DNA from 2 places in the Actinoplanes sp. NPDC020271 genome. Region 1 is predicted to be linked to the other one. Evidence: riboswitches for the same ligand, from Rfam matches in the RefSeq annotation. Region 1 holds a riboswitch; the other holds the start of a gene.
The links. A riboswitch is a leader RNA that binds a small molecule or an ion and turns the genes downstream of it on or off. The one in region 1 is predicted to bind S-adenosylhomocysteine.

Region 1 (7,872 bases):
GTTCCCTGGCCGCGAGCGCGTAGGGCGTCCACGCCAGCCCGGTGTAGGACACCACGCTGCCGGTCGGCCGTCCCGCTTCGACGTCGGCGATGACCTTGGCGATCGTCTCGCGGCCGGCGACCTCGGGCTCGAACCCGTCGGCGCGGAAGAACGGCTCGCGCCGCGTATACCAGAACGTCGTCGCGACCCGCGAGATCTCCTCGAGCAGCTGCACCGCCGAGATTCCGCCGCCGACGACCGCGACCCGCTTGCCCGCGAACTCCGACGCCGACCCGTAGTCGCGTGTGTGCAACTGCCGCCCCCGGAACGTCTCCTGCCCGGGATAGCGCGGCAGCACCGGGTTCGTCCACGTCCCGGTCGCGTTGATCACCGCCTGCGTGGTCCACTCCCCCGCGTCCGACTCAACAACAAGATCAAGACCCGCTTCCCGTACGGCGTGAACCGTCACCGGCCGCAGAATCGGCAGCCCCTCCGCGCGCTCGAAGGCCGCGAAGTAACGCGGCACCGCGGTCCGGCTCGGCTCCTCGGGGTCGATCGCGGGCTTCGGGAAGCGTGGCAGGTCGAAGATCCCGTTGACGGTCGCCATGCGCAGCGACTCCCACCGCCGGCTCCACGCGCCGCCGGCGGTCGGGGCCGCGTCGAGGACTATGAACGTACGCGCAGATTGGTCTTGATCTTGGGATGCGTCGGCGAAGCCGCGCCTCTTGAGGTGGTAGGCGGCGGAGAGCCCGGCCTGGCCACCGCCGATGACGACCACGGATGCGCGGCGCATCAGGCACTTTCCAGATGCCGGCGCAGCGCGGCGGCGATCTCCCCGGCGGCGGCCAGCTGGGCCGGGGTCAGCGCGTCGACGAACAGTTCGCGGACGGCCTGCAGGTGCGGGACGGTCGCCGCGCGGAAGGCGTCGTTGCCGTCGGGCGCGAGCACGACCTCGGCGCCGCGGCTGTCGGTGACACACTCCTCGCGGCGGATCAGGCCGCGTTTCTCCATCCGGCCGAGGTGGTGCGAGAGGCGGCTGCGCTCCCAGCCGATGCCGGCCGCCAGGTCGGAGGAGCGCAGGCGGCCGCCGTCGGCCTCGCTGAGCGCGAGCAGCACGGTGTAGTCGCCGGTGGAGAGGCCGGTGTCGGTCTGCAGCCGGGCGGCGAGGCGGCCGCGCAGCGACTCGGTGGTCTCGACGAAGTCGCGCCAGACGCGCAGCTCGTCGCGTGTGGGCAGCTTCCGTTGACCGGCCATGCGCGCCTCCCTGATTGACGTGTCAACGATATGGCGCGGGTGATCCGGTCGTCCACTTCCGGACGGATCTGTGCTCGGCGATACACCGCCCTCCGGGGCCGGCCGAGCTCGCGACGGAGTCGGCGTTCTGGGCTGTTCCCGGTGTGCGGCGGGTGCGCGACATCGCGCGCACGCCCGATCCTGAGCGGTCAGTTGTCCGGCGCGCCCGCGCCCCGTCGCCGGCCTGAGCGGACATCTCCGGTGAAGGCCGCACGCCCTCCGAACAGCACGATCACCAGGCCGCAGACCGCGAGCCCCGCCCCGACCGCCGGAACCGCACTGATCCCCGCGTGATCAAGAACGGTCGCGCCGAGCAGCGCTCCCCCGCCGATCCCGACGTTGAACGCCGACGTGGTCAGCCCGGACGCGGCGTCCGGCGCCTCGGGCGCCACCCGCAACGCCGCCGCCTGCAGGAACACCGGCATCGTGCCGAACGCCAGCCCGCACGCGGCCAGCGCCAGCACCGCCGGCACCACCCCGCTCGCGGCAGCGGCCAGGCCCAGGGCGGCGGTCAGCCCGGAGACCGCGATCAGCATCGACCGCCGGGGCCGGCGGTCGGCGAGAACCCCGCCGAGGAAGATCCCGATGCCGTTGGTCACGCCGTAGGCCAGCAGCGACGGCCCGACCGCGCTCTCCGGGACACCGGCATGGCGCAGGAACGTCGCCACGTAGGTGTAGAACCCGTAGAAGCCCAGGCAGAGCACGACGGTCACGGCCACGACCGTTCCGATACCGGGCGTGCGCAACACCCGCGAGAGGCCGGCGGAAGTGCCGGCGGCCGAGCCCGGAAACGCCGGGAGCAGCCACCGCAGGGCCAGCGCCAGCACCACGAACGAGCCGGCGAGCAGCCCGAACGCGAGCCGCCAGCCGACGAGTTCACCCAACGACGTGCCGGCCGGGACACCGGCCACGAACGCGATCGTGCCGCCACCGAAGACGAACGTGGCGGCGCGGCCGGTGCTACCGGGCGGGACCAGGCGGACCGCGTAGCCGACGGCGATCGCCCAGAACAGCGCGTGCATGGTTCCACCGGCGATCCGCGCGGCCAGCGCCACCGCGAAGTTGCCGGCGAGCGCGCTGATCACAGCACTGATCGCGTACCCGCCGAGGGCCGCGACGAGCAGCGGACGGCGGGGGAACCGGGCGGTCCAGGCGCCCAGCGGGGCCGCGAGAAGAGCGACCATCAGCGCGTACGCCGTGACCAGCAACCCGGCCCGGGAAACCGGCACGTGGAGACTGTCGCTGATCGCGGGCAACAACCCGGTCGGCAGCATCTCCACCGTGACCGACAGGAACGCCGCCCCGGTCAAGGTCAGCAACCCGACGATCGAGCCTTTCTCGGCGTGGCCGGGGCCCGCAGCGCCGGCCGCTTCGGGCCCGCTGCGGGGTGAAGGATGGTTCATCGGCCGCGCCATCGACGCCTCCCCTGATCAGGAGGCGCCCTTGCGTCGGAGAAACCGGCTGAGCGTGGCGGACCGTGGTCCGTCGCAGCGCCTCTCAACCGGCCACCCCGACCGTATGACGGCGCTCAGCCGATGCGCAACTCGGTAAGAGTGTCGTCGCGTGCGGTGGAACGCTGGTCCGGATCAGCGAGGTGACCTGGGAAATCGGGCCGGTCCGGGGGTGGTGCCTCCGCGGTCCCCGGGACACCGCGGAGGTGGCCTGGCCCGTCTTCGCCGTCTCGTTCTCGTGCCGGGCGCGGCTCAGCCGGCCAGCTCGGCCGCGACCGCGTCCGCGCCGAGCCCGATCATCCAGGTCAGCGGCGCACCGGGCAGGAACTCGGTCATCTCCGCGGTCAGGCGCTCCCGCTGCTCGCCGGTCAGGCTCGGCGCTCCTCCGGCCAGCCGGGTGACCGCTTCCCGATACGCCGTCAGGTAACGCCGCTGCTCGACGAGCAGTTCCACGCCGCCCGGCGTCCCGTGACCGGGCAGCAGCGTCCGCCCCTCCAGCTCGGTGACCAGGCGATCCAGCGTCGCGAGCCAGTCACCGGTGTGCCCGTCCGCGGTGTAGGAGTGCACCCCGGGAAACGCAAGATCACCAATAAAGACCCGATCATCCAGTACGACGTAGGAGTCGGCGTGGCTCTCCGCCGCCCCGGCCGTGTGCAGCGTGAACCGCAGCCCGGCCAGGTCGACCACCTCCCCGTCGGACAGCCGGTGGTCCGGAACCCGGTGCTTGTCCGGCCACTCGTCCCCGTAGACCGGCTGCCACTGCGCCCGCTTCGGCTCCGCGATCCGGGCGATCGTGTCCGCGACCTCCGCCGACGCGTAGACGGGCACCCCGTCGCCCGCGACGACCGGCAACCCGTTGAAATGATCCGGGTGCGCGTGCGTGACGAAGACCCCGAGCAGCGGCTTGCCCACCTCCGCGACGCGCTCCGCCAGCGCCCGTGAGTCGGAGAGCAGCAGACTCGCGTCGACCAGCACGACGCCGTCGTCACTCTCCACCAGGTAGCTGTTGACGAACAGTCCCGCCTCGCCGGCGGTGAACGTGTGAATCCGGTGCTCGCTCATGTCGCCGACGCTAGGTCCGTAAGGAGCGACCGGACAGAAGGCACTTTCAGGTGCCCTTACTTCGAACGAGCCCGACGGCGCCCGGGTACCGGTGCCTGTCGTTGCCGAGCGCGAGAACGAGCCCGGAGCCGGGCGCGCCTCGACGTGGGTCCGGGGCGCCGGCAGCCGGTCCGGTCGCCTCGGATCACGAGATCGGCGCGGCGAGCCGGTCGAGCCGGTCGGCGATCAGGTCGGAACTGGCCAGGACGGTTTCGGCGGCGCGACGCGCGGCCGGGGTCAGCGTGCGGCCGTGAGCCAGGCCGCGCCACCGCTCGCCCGCCGCCCGCGCCGCGGCCCAGGTCTCGGCGGCGGTGGCGTCCGGGGACATGCCGAGGCGTTCGCCGACGCTGGTGCCGGAGCCGCCGAGCAGCCGCGCCGCGTCGACCGCGTGGTCGCGGGGCACGGTGACACGGCCGGACCGCAGGGCGGACAGCAGCCGCAGTTCCCGCAGCTCGTGGGCTTCGGCGACGAGCAGTTCGAGCTGGGCGAGCAGATTCCCGGCGGCCGGGTTACGGTGCGTGCGGAGCAACCGGTCCAGGGTGGTCAACGCCGCCCGGGCCCGCAGCACCGGCCGGCGGGCGGTGAACAGCGTCGCGATCGAGGCCTGCAGCTCCTTGAGCCCGCTGTGCTCCTGGAGTCGTTCGGCGAGCGCGGCGGGGGTGTCACTGCCGGTCCGGGCGAGGGTCAGCGCCAGCCGGACGCCGCCGAGCCCGAACCGTTGCAGGAGCCGGACCCGGCGCTGCGCGTCGACCGGGGCCAGGGCCGTGGCCGCGGTGAACCGGTCGGTGGAGAGCAGGTGCGGCTCGGACTCGGCCTTCGGCAGGGCGGCCAGCGCGGCGATCACCGCGAACTCCTCGCCGGCGAGGGTTCGCGCCGCCGCCGCGATCAGCGGGGACACTGCCAAAAGATCTTGAGAGACCATTCCCGTACGCGGTTCGCGCCGCCGCCGCCGGGCCATCTGTTTCGCGGTCAGCAGCGCGTCGGCCCACCCGCCGCCGGTAGCGTCGGCCCGGGACAGGACGATCATGACGTGCACCGGGGGTGCCAGCCGCCCGCGGGCCGCCCGCACCGTCCGCAGCTCCTCCTCGCCGAGTTGCGGAGTCACGTAGAGGATCGCGTCCGCGTCGGCCGCCGGCCCCCGCGCGTCGATCAGCTCGGTGCGCCGCAACACCCGGCTCGGCCACTCGACCACGGCACGCCCGCCGGGGCCACCGGTGTGCCGGGCATCCGGCGTCAGCCGCAGGCCGGACCCGGTACGGACCACAGGGATCTCGGCGTCACGCCACCACGCCCGCGGTTCGGTCCCGTCCCGATACGCCACCTCGGCGGACAGCTCGACCGGTGCCAGCTCCTCCCCGATCAGTGCGTTCACCAGCGTCGACTTGCCGGACCCGGGTGGGCCGGCAACCGCGATGCGCAGCGGGCCGGCGAGCCGGTCCAGGGTGGAGCGCAACACCGCGGCGGCCGGCGGGACCGCCCGGTAGACGTGCGCCGCGTCGTTCAGCAACCGGTACGTGCGCTGTTCGAGTTCCTCGTCGTCGATCACGCGCGGACACCGGCCAGCGCCAGTGCCTCGGAGTGCAGCCGGGCGAGCGCGGCCAACTCCTCCTGGAGGCGGCGGCGGTGCTGCTCGCGGGCGGCGACATCCTGATCGGCGGCGGCTTTCGCGTTGCGGAGCGAGTCCATGACGATCTCCTGCAGGTCCTCGGTGACCGCGGTGAAATGGTCCCGCAGGGCTCGCTGGACCCGCCGTACGCTGTCGCGGGCCTCTTTGTTGAGCCGCACGAAAACGTCGTCGATGTGCCGCGCCACCAGGGCCTTCGCCTCGGCCTGCCGCTTCTTCAGCAGCGACTTGCTCTCGTCGCGGATCGTCTTGCCGCCGAAGATCGCGCCGCCGCCGATCGAGATCGGGTTGATCAGCGACATCCCGGCGAGGCTGGTGACCAGGCCGAACATGACCACCCCGCCGTACGACCCGCGCAGGCCGATGAACAGTTTCTGCCCGGGACTGAAGCGGGCGACGGGCGGCGCGTCCAGGCCCGGCACCTGATCGTCGGCGCCGTCGTCGACAGCCGCGGCAATCGCGGGCGGTGGCAGGACCTCGCCGGCCTCGGGCGGGAAACACCCGGCCACGCGGTGCGCCATCCACTCGGTGCGGTCGGCGAGCCAGGTGGTGCTGGTCTCGGCCAGCTCCTGCAGGGACTGCCGCAGCCACGGCTCGAACTCGTCCCAGGCCTTGGCCGGGTCGGCGTCGGCGAAGAACTCCTCGGCCTGGGCGAGCACCGCCCTGGTCCGCTCGCGCAGGTCGTGCTCGACGTCGGACATCAGGTCGCCGATCTCGTCGGACAGGCTGTTCTGCCAGCGGACAGCGCATTTGCGCAGGTCGTCGAGGCGTCGCTGGGTGGCGTGCAGGCGGGCCACGGCGTCCGGCACCCCGGCGTGGTGCTGCGCGGCCAAGTCGTCGCGCAGCGGGGCGGCGAGCTCGGCCAGCGCGACCCCGGCCAGCCGGGCGACAGTGTCGCGGGCCAGCTTGTCGGGTTTGGCCGCGATCGTGCGTTGCAGATGAACGATCAGGTCGGGGAAGCCGGACTCGCCGTTGAGGACGGTGTCGCCGGTCTTCAGCGCGTGCAGCCGCAGCGCCGAGGAGACGGCGGTGGTCGCGGCGGGCACCCCGGCGCGAGCCAGCCGGGCGCGGCTGTCGGCCAGGGTCCGGCGCCAGTCGGCGGCGTAGTCGGTCTTGGTGAGGACCACCAGCAGCCCGGGATGGAAGCGGGCGAAGCCCCGCAGCACGGCAAGCTCGGCGTCACCGAGCCCACGATCCGCGTCGCAGGCGTAGAGGACGACGTCCGCCCCGGCGCTGCCGGCCAGGTCGCTGGCCACGCGAGCAGCAGCGTCGGCAGCCCGGCCGGCGGACTCGGCCCCGCGGGCGGCGGACTCGGCAGCCCGGCCGGCGGACTCGGCCCCGCGGGCGGCGGCGTCAGCAGAGCGGCCTGCACGCTCGGCGGCGCGGACGGGAGGCTCCCCGGCCCCGGCAGCGACGCCTGCCGAGCGGAGAGCGAACTCGGCGGCGCCGGCAGAGCGGCCGGCACCGTCGGCCGGGCGGACAGAGAAGCCGGCAGCGTCGGCGGAGCGGCCGGCACCGCCGGCCGAGCGGACCGGGAAGCCGGCGGCGCCGGCCGATCCGCCGGCCGGGGCATCGACGAAGCCGGACAGTCCGGGCAGCGGTGGTGTGTCGATCAGGACCAGGCCGCCGGCCAGCAGCGACCGGGGCACGGCCACGTCGGCGTGCACGGGCGCGCCGGCCGGGAGCCGCGCCGCGGTCTCGGCGATCGAGGTGCCGAGACGGTCGAGGTTCAGCGGGATCCGGTCCTGGATACCGACCTCGGCGGTCCAGTCGGCGCCCGCCGAGCCGCGCCGGATCAGCTGCGCGCCGGGCGCGGACGCGTGCCGGACCACGGTCGGAACGCCGGTGCCGGCACAGACCTCGGCGTTGACCAGTGCGTTGATAAGCTGGCTCTTGCCCTGCTGGGCCGCCCCGACGACCAGCACCCGCAGCTCCGGGTGCAGCAGTTGGGCGCGGCGCCGCGTCAGCCACTCGGCCAGCTCGGAGCGTCCGTGCTCGCCGCACGCCCGGATGGTCGAGTCGAGCACGTCGAGCCAGAGCAGGGCGCCGGACGCCCGCAGCGGATCGGATTCCGTCCGAGGGGACGGCACCCGGGCCGGCGGGGTGAGAGAGGCCGGACCCGCATAGGCCGTGGGTCCGGTCTCCCAAGTCGTCATGCGCGCCCGCTCCGTCTCTCGTCCTACAGGTGAAGGTCGCCCAGCAGCCCGTGCGTGGTCTCGTGGGCCGTGTCGCCCGCCGCGCCGGTCACGCCGGTGACCCCGTGCAGCACGTCACCGACGGTGCCGGTCACGCCGTTGACGGTGCCGGTGACGGTGTCGTGCACGGTTTCGACCGGATCCGGCGACAGCACATGTCCCAAATCCGGCGTAATTACCGATCCGATCGAAGAGGTTGCCCCGCCGAGCCCGGCCCCGTCAAGGCTCG
Region 2 (7,872 bases), on a different contig from region 1:
GGACCCGCTGATGGAGGAGGTGTTCCGCGAGGTCATCCTGCAGGAGAAGGCCCGCGGCGACCGGACCGTGCTGCTCTCCAGCCACATCCTCGCCGAGGTCGAGGCGCTCTGCGACCGGCTGACGATCATCCGGGACGGGCGCTCGGTGGAGACCGGCACGCTCGACGACCTGCGGCACCTGACCCGGACCACGATCCGCGCCGAGCTGACCGGCCCGGTCAACGGCCTGGCCGGCATCGCCGGGGTGCACGACCTGACCAGCGCGGACGGGCGGGTGGCGTTCGACGTGGACGCCGAGGCGCTCGAGCCGGCGCTGCAGTCGCTGGTCGCGGCCGGGGTGCGCAGCCTGGTCAGCCAGCCGCCGTCGCTGGAGGAGCTGTTCCTGCGGCACTACGCCCGCACCGAGGCGGGGAGTCCGCGATGACCGGCACCGGCCGGCTGGTGCGGCTGATCCTGCGGCGGGACCGGGTGATCCTGCCGATCTGGGTGCTCCTGCTGGGCCTGCTGCCGCAGGTCTACCTCGCGGGCTTCCAGAAATTGTTCACCACCGACGTCGAGCGACTGGAGTATGCGCACGTCAGCGCGGCGAACGCGGGTTTCGCCGGGCTCTACGGGCCGCTCTCCGGCGACAGCCTGGGCGAGCTGGTCGTCTGGCGGGCCGGTTTCGTCCCGGTGATGATCGGCCTGGCCGCGCTGCTCACCGTCATCCGGCACACCCGGGCCGAGGAGGAGGCCGGGCGCAGCGACCTGATCCTGGCCACGGTCGTCGGTCGCTGGGCGCAGCTGGCCGCCGCGCTGCTCGTCACCCTGCTCAGCGGCCTGGTGATCGGCCTGCTGGTGACCGGTTCGATGATCGGGGCCGGCGAGCCGCGGGAGGGTTCGGTCGCCTTCGGCGTGCTGTTCACGCTCAGCGCCTGGCTCTTCGCCGGGGTCGGCGCGATCGCCGCCCAGCTGACCAGCAGCGCCCGGGGCGCCCGGATGACCGCGGTGCTGGTGCTCGGGGTCTCCTTCGTGCTCCGGATGGGCGGGGACATCTCGGCGATCGGGGACGGGCGTTTCGCCTGGCTGGCCTGGTTGTCGCCGCTCGGCTGGGTGCAGAAGATCATCCCGTACGGCGCGGACGACTGGGCCCCCGCGATCGTCGCGCTGCTGGGCACGGCGGTGTGCGTGGTCGCGGCCGTTGCCCTGCTCACCCGTCGGGACCTGGGTGCCGGCCTGATCGCCCCACGACTGGGCCCGGCGCATGCCGGTGCCGGTCTCTCCTCGCCGCTCGGCCTGGCCTGGCGGCTGCACCGGGGGTTGCTGCTCGGCTGGACCGCCGGGTTCGCCGCGCTCGGTGTCGTCTTCGGCGGGGTCGGCACGAGCGTGGTGCAGCTCGCCGAGACCAGCAGCAGCGTGGCCGACACGTTCAGCAAGATCGGCGGTTCCGGGTCGATCACCGACGCCTACTTCGCGTCGACGACCGGGACCTGCGCGTTGATCATCTCGCTCTACGCGATCCAGGCGGCGCTCCGGATGCGCGACGAGGAGCAGAACGGGCACGCCGAGTTGATTCTCGGAACTGCCGTCGGGCGTACCTCGTGGGCCGCGAGCCACCTGCTCTTCGTGCTGCTCGGCCCGGCCGTGGCGATGGCCGCGCAGGGCGCGCTGGCCGGCATGACCTTCGGCGACTCAGGGCCCGTGCTGGGGGCCGCGATGGCGCAACTGCCGGCGGTCTGGGTGCTGGGCGCGGTGGCCGTGCTGCTGGTCGGGGCGTTGCCACGGTTCGCCGCGGTGGCGTGGGCGACGGTGGCCTTGAGTCTGCTGATCCTGCTGGTCGGGCCACTGCTGGAGTTTCCGCAGTGGGCGATGGACGTGTCGCCCTTCACGCACGTGCCGCAGTTGCCGGCGGCGAGCTTCTCGGCCGTACCGGAAATTGTGTTGATCTTGATTGCGCTCTTGATCGGCGCGGCGGGACTGACCGCCCTGCGGCGTCGCGACATCCCCGCGTGACGCGCATCGGCTGGTTCGCACCGTGGTTTCAAGGCACGAACAACCACGGTGCGAACCAGCCGTCCGGCGGCGTTGCCGCAGGCCGGATCGACAGGTCAGTGCGACAACTTGCCGCGTTTCGGCAGGACCAGTTCCTCATGGTCCAACTCGCGGTTGAGCACCCGCAGGTTCTCGTCGTCGAGTCGGCCGGCGTCGCGCCAGCGCAGCAGTTCCTCGCGCTCGGCGTCGATCACGGCCTGGCGGACCATCAGCGCCGCCTCGTACTGCGGTGACGGCGGCAACTCCGGGGTGTCGACCTGTTCCAGCAGGTCGAGCCGGTGCCGGTAGCGGTCGAGGCGGATCTGGAGCTGCTTGCGCATGGTCTCCATCGCCTCGTCCTCGACGTTGTCGTGCTGCTCGCCCTGGATGTCGTCGAGCCGGTTCAGCGCGGCCCGCACCGCGGCCGAGCGGGCCTCGTTGCGCAGCCGCGCCTTGTCGGTCTGGTTCGCCCGCAGGCCCAGCCACTTGACCAGCGGCGCGAACGTCAGGCCCTGGCCGATCAGCGTGACCAGCACCACCGCGAACGCGCAGAACGCCAGCAGACCGCGGTTCGGGATGTTGGTGTTCAAGCTGTAGACCGCGGCGAGCGTGATCACGCCGCGGGTGCCGGCCCAGCTCAGCGCGACCGACTCCCGCCCGCCGAGCGATTTCTCCCGGCGCTTGGCCTTCGGCAGGTCCTCCAGTTCGTCGTCCTCGTCCTCGCCGCCCAGCCGGGTGTGCAGCGAGCGCGGCAACAATTGGGTGAGCAGCAGCCAGATCGGGCGCAGCAGCAGGACCACGGCGAGCGTGACACTGACCGCGATCACGATCGTGCTGGTCTTGTACTCGTGGAGCTCGTCCAGCACCTTGCGCATCTGGACGCCGATCAGCAGGAAGACCGCGCCCTCGAGCAGGAAGTCGATCAGTCGCCAGACAGCGGCGGTCTGCAGCCGGCTGGCGCCGGTCGCGTACCGCGGGGTGTCGTGCCCGATGATCAGGCCGGCCACCACGACCGCCAGCACACCGGAGAGGTGGAAGTGCTCGGCCGCCAGGAACGCGGCCATCGGGGTGATCAGCGAGATCGCGTTGGCGGTCAGCGGGTCGGCGCGCAGCACCCGCAGGAACCGGACGAGATAGGCGACCGCGACGCCGACGACCACGCCGCCCGCCGCCATCACCAGGAACTTCCCGGCCGTGTTGGAGAAGGTGAACTCCTCCTTGCCGACGGCGACCTGCTGGGCCACCAGCAGGATGGTCAGCGCGGTCGCGTCGTTGAGCAGGCCCTCGCCCTGGATCAGGGTGATCAGCCGCGGCGGCAGGCCGGCCTTGCGGCCGACGGCCAGCGCGGCGACCGGATCGGGAGGCGCCACGGCCGCGCCCAGGGCGATCCCGGCGGCCAGGGTGACGCCGCCGACCACGAGCGAGAGCCCGAGGCCGACCAGGAACGCGGTGACGATCACCAGGGCGACCGAAAGGCTGATCACGGTGCGTAGATTGCGGCGGATGTCGATAAGTGAAGAATCCAGCGCCGCGTTGTAGAGCAGCGGCGGCAGGAGGAACGTGAAGATCACGTCGGGTTCGATCTCGAAATTCTGGCCGGGCAGGAACGCGTAAATGATGCCGGCAACAGTCAGCAGGACGGCGGCGGGCAGGCCGGTCTTCCCGGTGATCCAGTGGACCAGCACGATGATCGCGATGGCCCCCAGACCGAAAAGAAGGGTCTCCTCGTGGCTCATCTCCCTATTCTTCGCTATTCCCGGTCACACAGTTGTGGCAGGTGGATGACGTGATCGGGATTACCGGCGGATTACTGACCGAAATGACCCAGCGAGGCACGGTGCCCCCGGACGACGGCCAGCGCGCGGCGGGCGAGCTGACGCACGGCGGCCTCGTCACCGTCGGTGAGTTCCGCGCGGACCACCCGGGCCGCCCGTTCGTGCAGCATGGTCTGGCTGGAGACGAAGAGCTGGTCGAACTCGGCGTCCGGGGTGGAGCGGTAGACCATCACGCTCTGCGCAACGGTGCTGTTCGGCTCCGGGTCCAGCGGGACGTCCAGGCGCTGCGCGGTCGCCCGGACAGCCTGGTCGAGGCGGGCGCTGTCGGCGGCGAAACGGGCGCCGAGCCGCCGCAGAGCCGGGCTGGTGGCCTTACGGGCGGTGATCCGGCCGAGCGCGATCTGGGCGAGATTGCCCTGGTGGGCGGTGCGCAGGAAGGCGGCGTCCGGATCCAGGCGGCGGACCGCCGTGGCGGCCGTGGCCGGTGCGACCAGCGCTGCGACCACGGTGAGGACTGTCGCGAGACGTCGAAGTGTCATAGCAAAACCCCCTATGTCGGTAGGAGCAGGCTAGCTGCGCCTAATCCGACATAGGGGGACTATTTACTGCTTATACCTCAGTAGCGGTAGTGCTCCGGCTTGAACGGACCCTCGACGTCCACGCCCAGGTACTCCGCCTGCTTCTTGGTCAGCGTGGTCAGCTTCACGCCCAGCGCGTCCAGGTGCAGGCGCGCGACCTTCTCGTCCAGGTGCTTCGGGAGAACGAAGACCTGCTTCTCGTACTCACCCGGCTTGGTCCACAGCTCGATCTGGGCCATCACCTGGTTGGTGAACGACGCCGACATCACGAAGCTGGGGTGACCCGTGGCGTTGCCCAGGTTCATCAGGCGACCCTCGGAGAGCACGATCACCGAGTGCCCGTCCGGGAAGCGCCACTCGTGCACCTGCGGCTTGATCTCGATCTTCTCGATGCCCGCGACCTTGTTCAGCCCGGCCATGTCGATCTCGTCGTCGAAGTGACCGACGTTGCCGACGATCGCGTTGTGCTTCATCGCCGACAGGTGCTCGACCGTGATGATGTCGGTGCCACCGGTCGTGGTCACGAAGATGTCGGCCTCGCCGACCACGTCCTCGATCCGCGCGACCTGCAGACCGTCCATCGCCGCCTGCAGCGCGCAGATCGGGTCGACCTCGGTCACCACGACGCGGGCGCCCTGGCCACGCAGCGTCTCCGCCGCGCCCTTGCCGACGTCACCGTAACCACAGACCAGCGCGAGCTTGCCGCCCAGCATCACGTCGGTCGCGCGGTTCAGGCCGTCGACCAGGGAGTGCCGGATACCGTACTTGTTGTCGAACTTGCTCTTGGTGACCGCGTCGTTGACGTTGATCGCCGGGAAGAGCAGCGTGCCCTCCTTGGCCAGCTTGTAGAGCCGGGCCACACCGGTGGTGGTCTCCTCGGTCACGCCGCGGATCTCCGACGCGATCTTGGTGAACCGCTGCGGGTCCTCGGCCAGGCTGGCCCGCAGGGTGTCCAGAATGATCGAGTACTCGTGGCTGTCGTTCTCCGTCGTCGACGGGACCGCGCCGGCCGCCTCGAACTCGACACCCTTGTGCACCAGCAGGGTGGCGTCGCCGCCGTCGTCCAGGATCATGTTCGGACCCTGGCCGTTGCCGAAGTCGAAGAGCTGGGTGGTGGCCCACCAGTACTCCTCCAGGGACTCGCCCTTCCAGGCGAAGACCGGGACGCCGGCCGGGGCGTCGACGGTGCCCTCACGGCCGACGACGACCGCGGCGGCCGCCTCGTCCTGCGTGGAGAAGATGTTGCAGGACACCCAGCGGACCTCGGCGCCGAGCGCGACCAGCGTCTCGATCAGGACCGCGGTCTGCACGGTCATGTGCAGCGAACCGGCGATCCGGGCGCCGGTCAGCGGCTTCGAGTCGCCGAACTCCTCGCGCAGCGACATCAGGCCCGGCATCTCGTGCTCGGCCAGCCGCAGCTGGTGACGGCCGGCCTCGGCCAGGTTGATGTCGGCGATCGCGAAGTCGAGACCGTTGACGGATCGAAGTTTGTCGCTCATGAAAAGAGGGCTCCTCCCTCTCAGGAGGCGCCCTTACGTCAACACACCGCACCCGAGCGTGGCGGACTCCGTTGTCCGTTGCAGCGCCTCTCGGATAGGCGTAACTACTTTATCTTCTTCGGCGCTTGATCACATGCGCCTGAGGGTTCCGTCGGTATCAGTGACGACGAAGGTGCCGTCCCCCAGCGGCTGCAGGTCGTTCTCGTCGATCGTGACGATGCCCAGGTCACCCAGCACCTCGCCGGTGCGGGTGCCGACCCGGTAGTGCCGCCACCACGGGCCGTCCGATTCCTCGTCCTCGCCGTAGACGACCACGATGGCGGTCTCCGCGTCGAGGTAACCACCGGTCCACTCGATCACGCCGACCTCGGGATCCTCGCCGAAGTCCGCGACCGTGAGCCGGGTGAGCACCTCGCCGCCGGGGAACGCGTGCAGCGCCACGTCGGCCTGGCCGTCGTGGTCGATCGTCATGAACTGGCGCTCGTCCGGTGAGACGTCGATCAGCACCCGGTCCGACCATCCGTAGTCGTGCGGCTCGCCCTCCGGCCCGGCGAGGAAGATCAGCGAGCCGTCCTGACCCTCGCCGACGTCGAGCAGCATGCGGCCGTCGCGGAGCGGGAAGTGCTCCGCGCCCTGTCCCGCGGCCGCCAGCGATCGCCGGCTCTCGACCTCGCCGGTGGTCGCGTCGAGCACGATCCAGGCGTCGTGCCCCGGCATCCCGTCCGGCGCGTAGACCCAGACCTTCGCGTCGTCGGCGGAGAACTGGACCGCGATCATGGCCGCCTGGCCGTTCGACGCCTCGGTGCCGAGATCGAGACGCCACTGCTCGCGGCCGTCCGGATCGATCCGGATCACCGCCGAGTCCCCGGTCGCGTAGACCAGGGCATCCCTGGTCGAGGGGGCCGACCAGCCCCAGAAACCGGGCGGCACGGGGAAGACCCGGGAGGACTCCAGATCTTCGGAGAACACTTCGATGCCGGCGTCGGTCCGGCGGGAGATCACGCGCACCCCGGGAGCCTAGCGACGGTTCCACCGGTCACGTGATGGGATGAGAAAACATCAAAGACCTTCCATGCCACCTCAAGAACCCATCATCCTGTACGTCGTGAAGCACCCCCACCCGATCCGGGAGATCGCCACGCGAGCCGGCCTGAGCCCGGCCACCGTCGACCGGGTGCTGCACCAGCGTGGTGGTGTCCGGGAGAGCACGGCTCGCCAGGTGCACCAGGCGATCGCGGCCCTGGACCGCGAGTTCGTGGCGATCGGCCCGGCGAAACGGGCGGCACTCGATGGCGAGGCCGGGCAGACCGCGGCCTATCTGGTCGAGCAGTGGCTGCACGACCGGGCCGGAGACGTGCTGGTGGTCGCGGGAACGGGCACCGAGCAGCGGATCGACGGCTTCCGCAAGGTGCTCGGCCCGGCCCGGCGGCTGCATCAGGTGACCGGTCCGGATCAGGTGCGGGGCACGCTGGCCGGGACACGGGCGGTACGGGCCGTCTACGTGCCGCGCAGCGGTGGCTGTGCCGAGGTGGTCGCGGCGTTCGAGGCCGAGAACCGCAATTACGACGTGTTCGTGGCGCACGGCCTGGACGGGGAGAATCTGCCGCTGCTCCGGGCGCACCGGATCAACGCGGTGCTGCACGAGGATCCCGGGCCGGCGTTTCCACGGGCTGCCGTAAAAATAATCACGCCTTTCAACATCCCGGTGTCCTGAAACGGTGTGGCCGTTCGTCATCGGGATGAGACCAACGAAAGGGACACCATGAAGTACATGATGTTCGTCTGCACCGACACCGAGCCGGAGACCGAACTGGAGGCTCCCGACATCTTCGAGTGGGTGGCCGAGAACGACGCCAACGGCCGCCGGGTGCTGGGCAATCAGCTGGTCAGTCCGGAGGCGGCGACCACGGTCCGGGTTCGTGGCGGCGAGCTGCTGCTCACCGACGGCCCGTTCGCCGAGACCAAAGAGGTGATCGTGGGCTTCGACATCCTGGAGTGCGCCGACCTCGA

Region 2: another riboswitch for S-adenosylhomocysteine. It lies ahead of ahcY (adenosylhomocysteinase); the one in region 1 lies ahead of ACH442_RS43495 (MFS transporter).

The regions. Positions count from the first base shown of each region.
Region 1 is NZ_JBIRWQ010000037.1:17,274-25,145, forward strand. It holds gene ACH442_RS43485 (NAD(P)-binding domain-containing protein) at 1-772, opposite strand, end outside; gene ACH442_RS43490 (MarR family winged helix-turn-helix transcriptional regulator) at 772-1,233, opposite strand; gene ACH442_RS43495 (MFS transporter) at 1,422-2,687, opposite strand; S-adenosyl-L-homocysteine riboswitch at 2,701-2,777, opposite strand; gene ACH442_RS43500 (MBL fold metallo-hydrolase) at 2,976-3,785, opposite strand; gene ACH442_RS43505 (hypothetical protein) at 3,970-5,370, opposite strand; gene ACH442_RS43510 (hypothetical protein) at 5,367-7,604, opposite strand; gene ACH442_RS43515 (IniB N-terminal domain-containing protein) at 7,628-7,872, opposite strand, start outside.
Region 2 is NZ_JBIRWQ010000033.1:84,249-92,120, reverse strand. It holds gene ACH442_RS42240 (ATP-binding cassette domain-containing protein) at 1-424, shown strand, start outside; gene ACH442_RS42235 (ABC transporter permease) at 421-1,992, shown strand; gene ACH442_RS42230 (Na+/H+ antiporter) at 2,088-3,746, opposite strand; gene ACH442_RS42225 (DUF4142 domain-containing protein) at 3,818-4,324, opposite strand; gene ahcY (adenosylhomocysteinase) at 4,402-5,862, opposite strand; S-adenosyl-L-homocysteine riboswitch at 5,881-5,960, opposite strand; gene ACH442_RS42215 (hypothetical protein) at 5,992-6,870, opposite strand; gene ACH442_RS42210 (LacI family DNA-binding transcriptional regulator) at 6,968-7,576, shown strand; gene ACH442_RS42205 (YciI family protein) at 7,625-7,872, shown strand, end outside.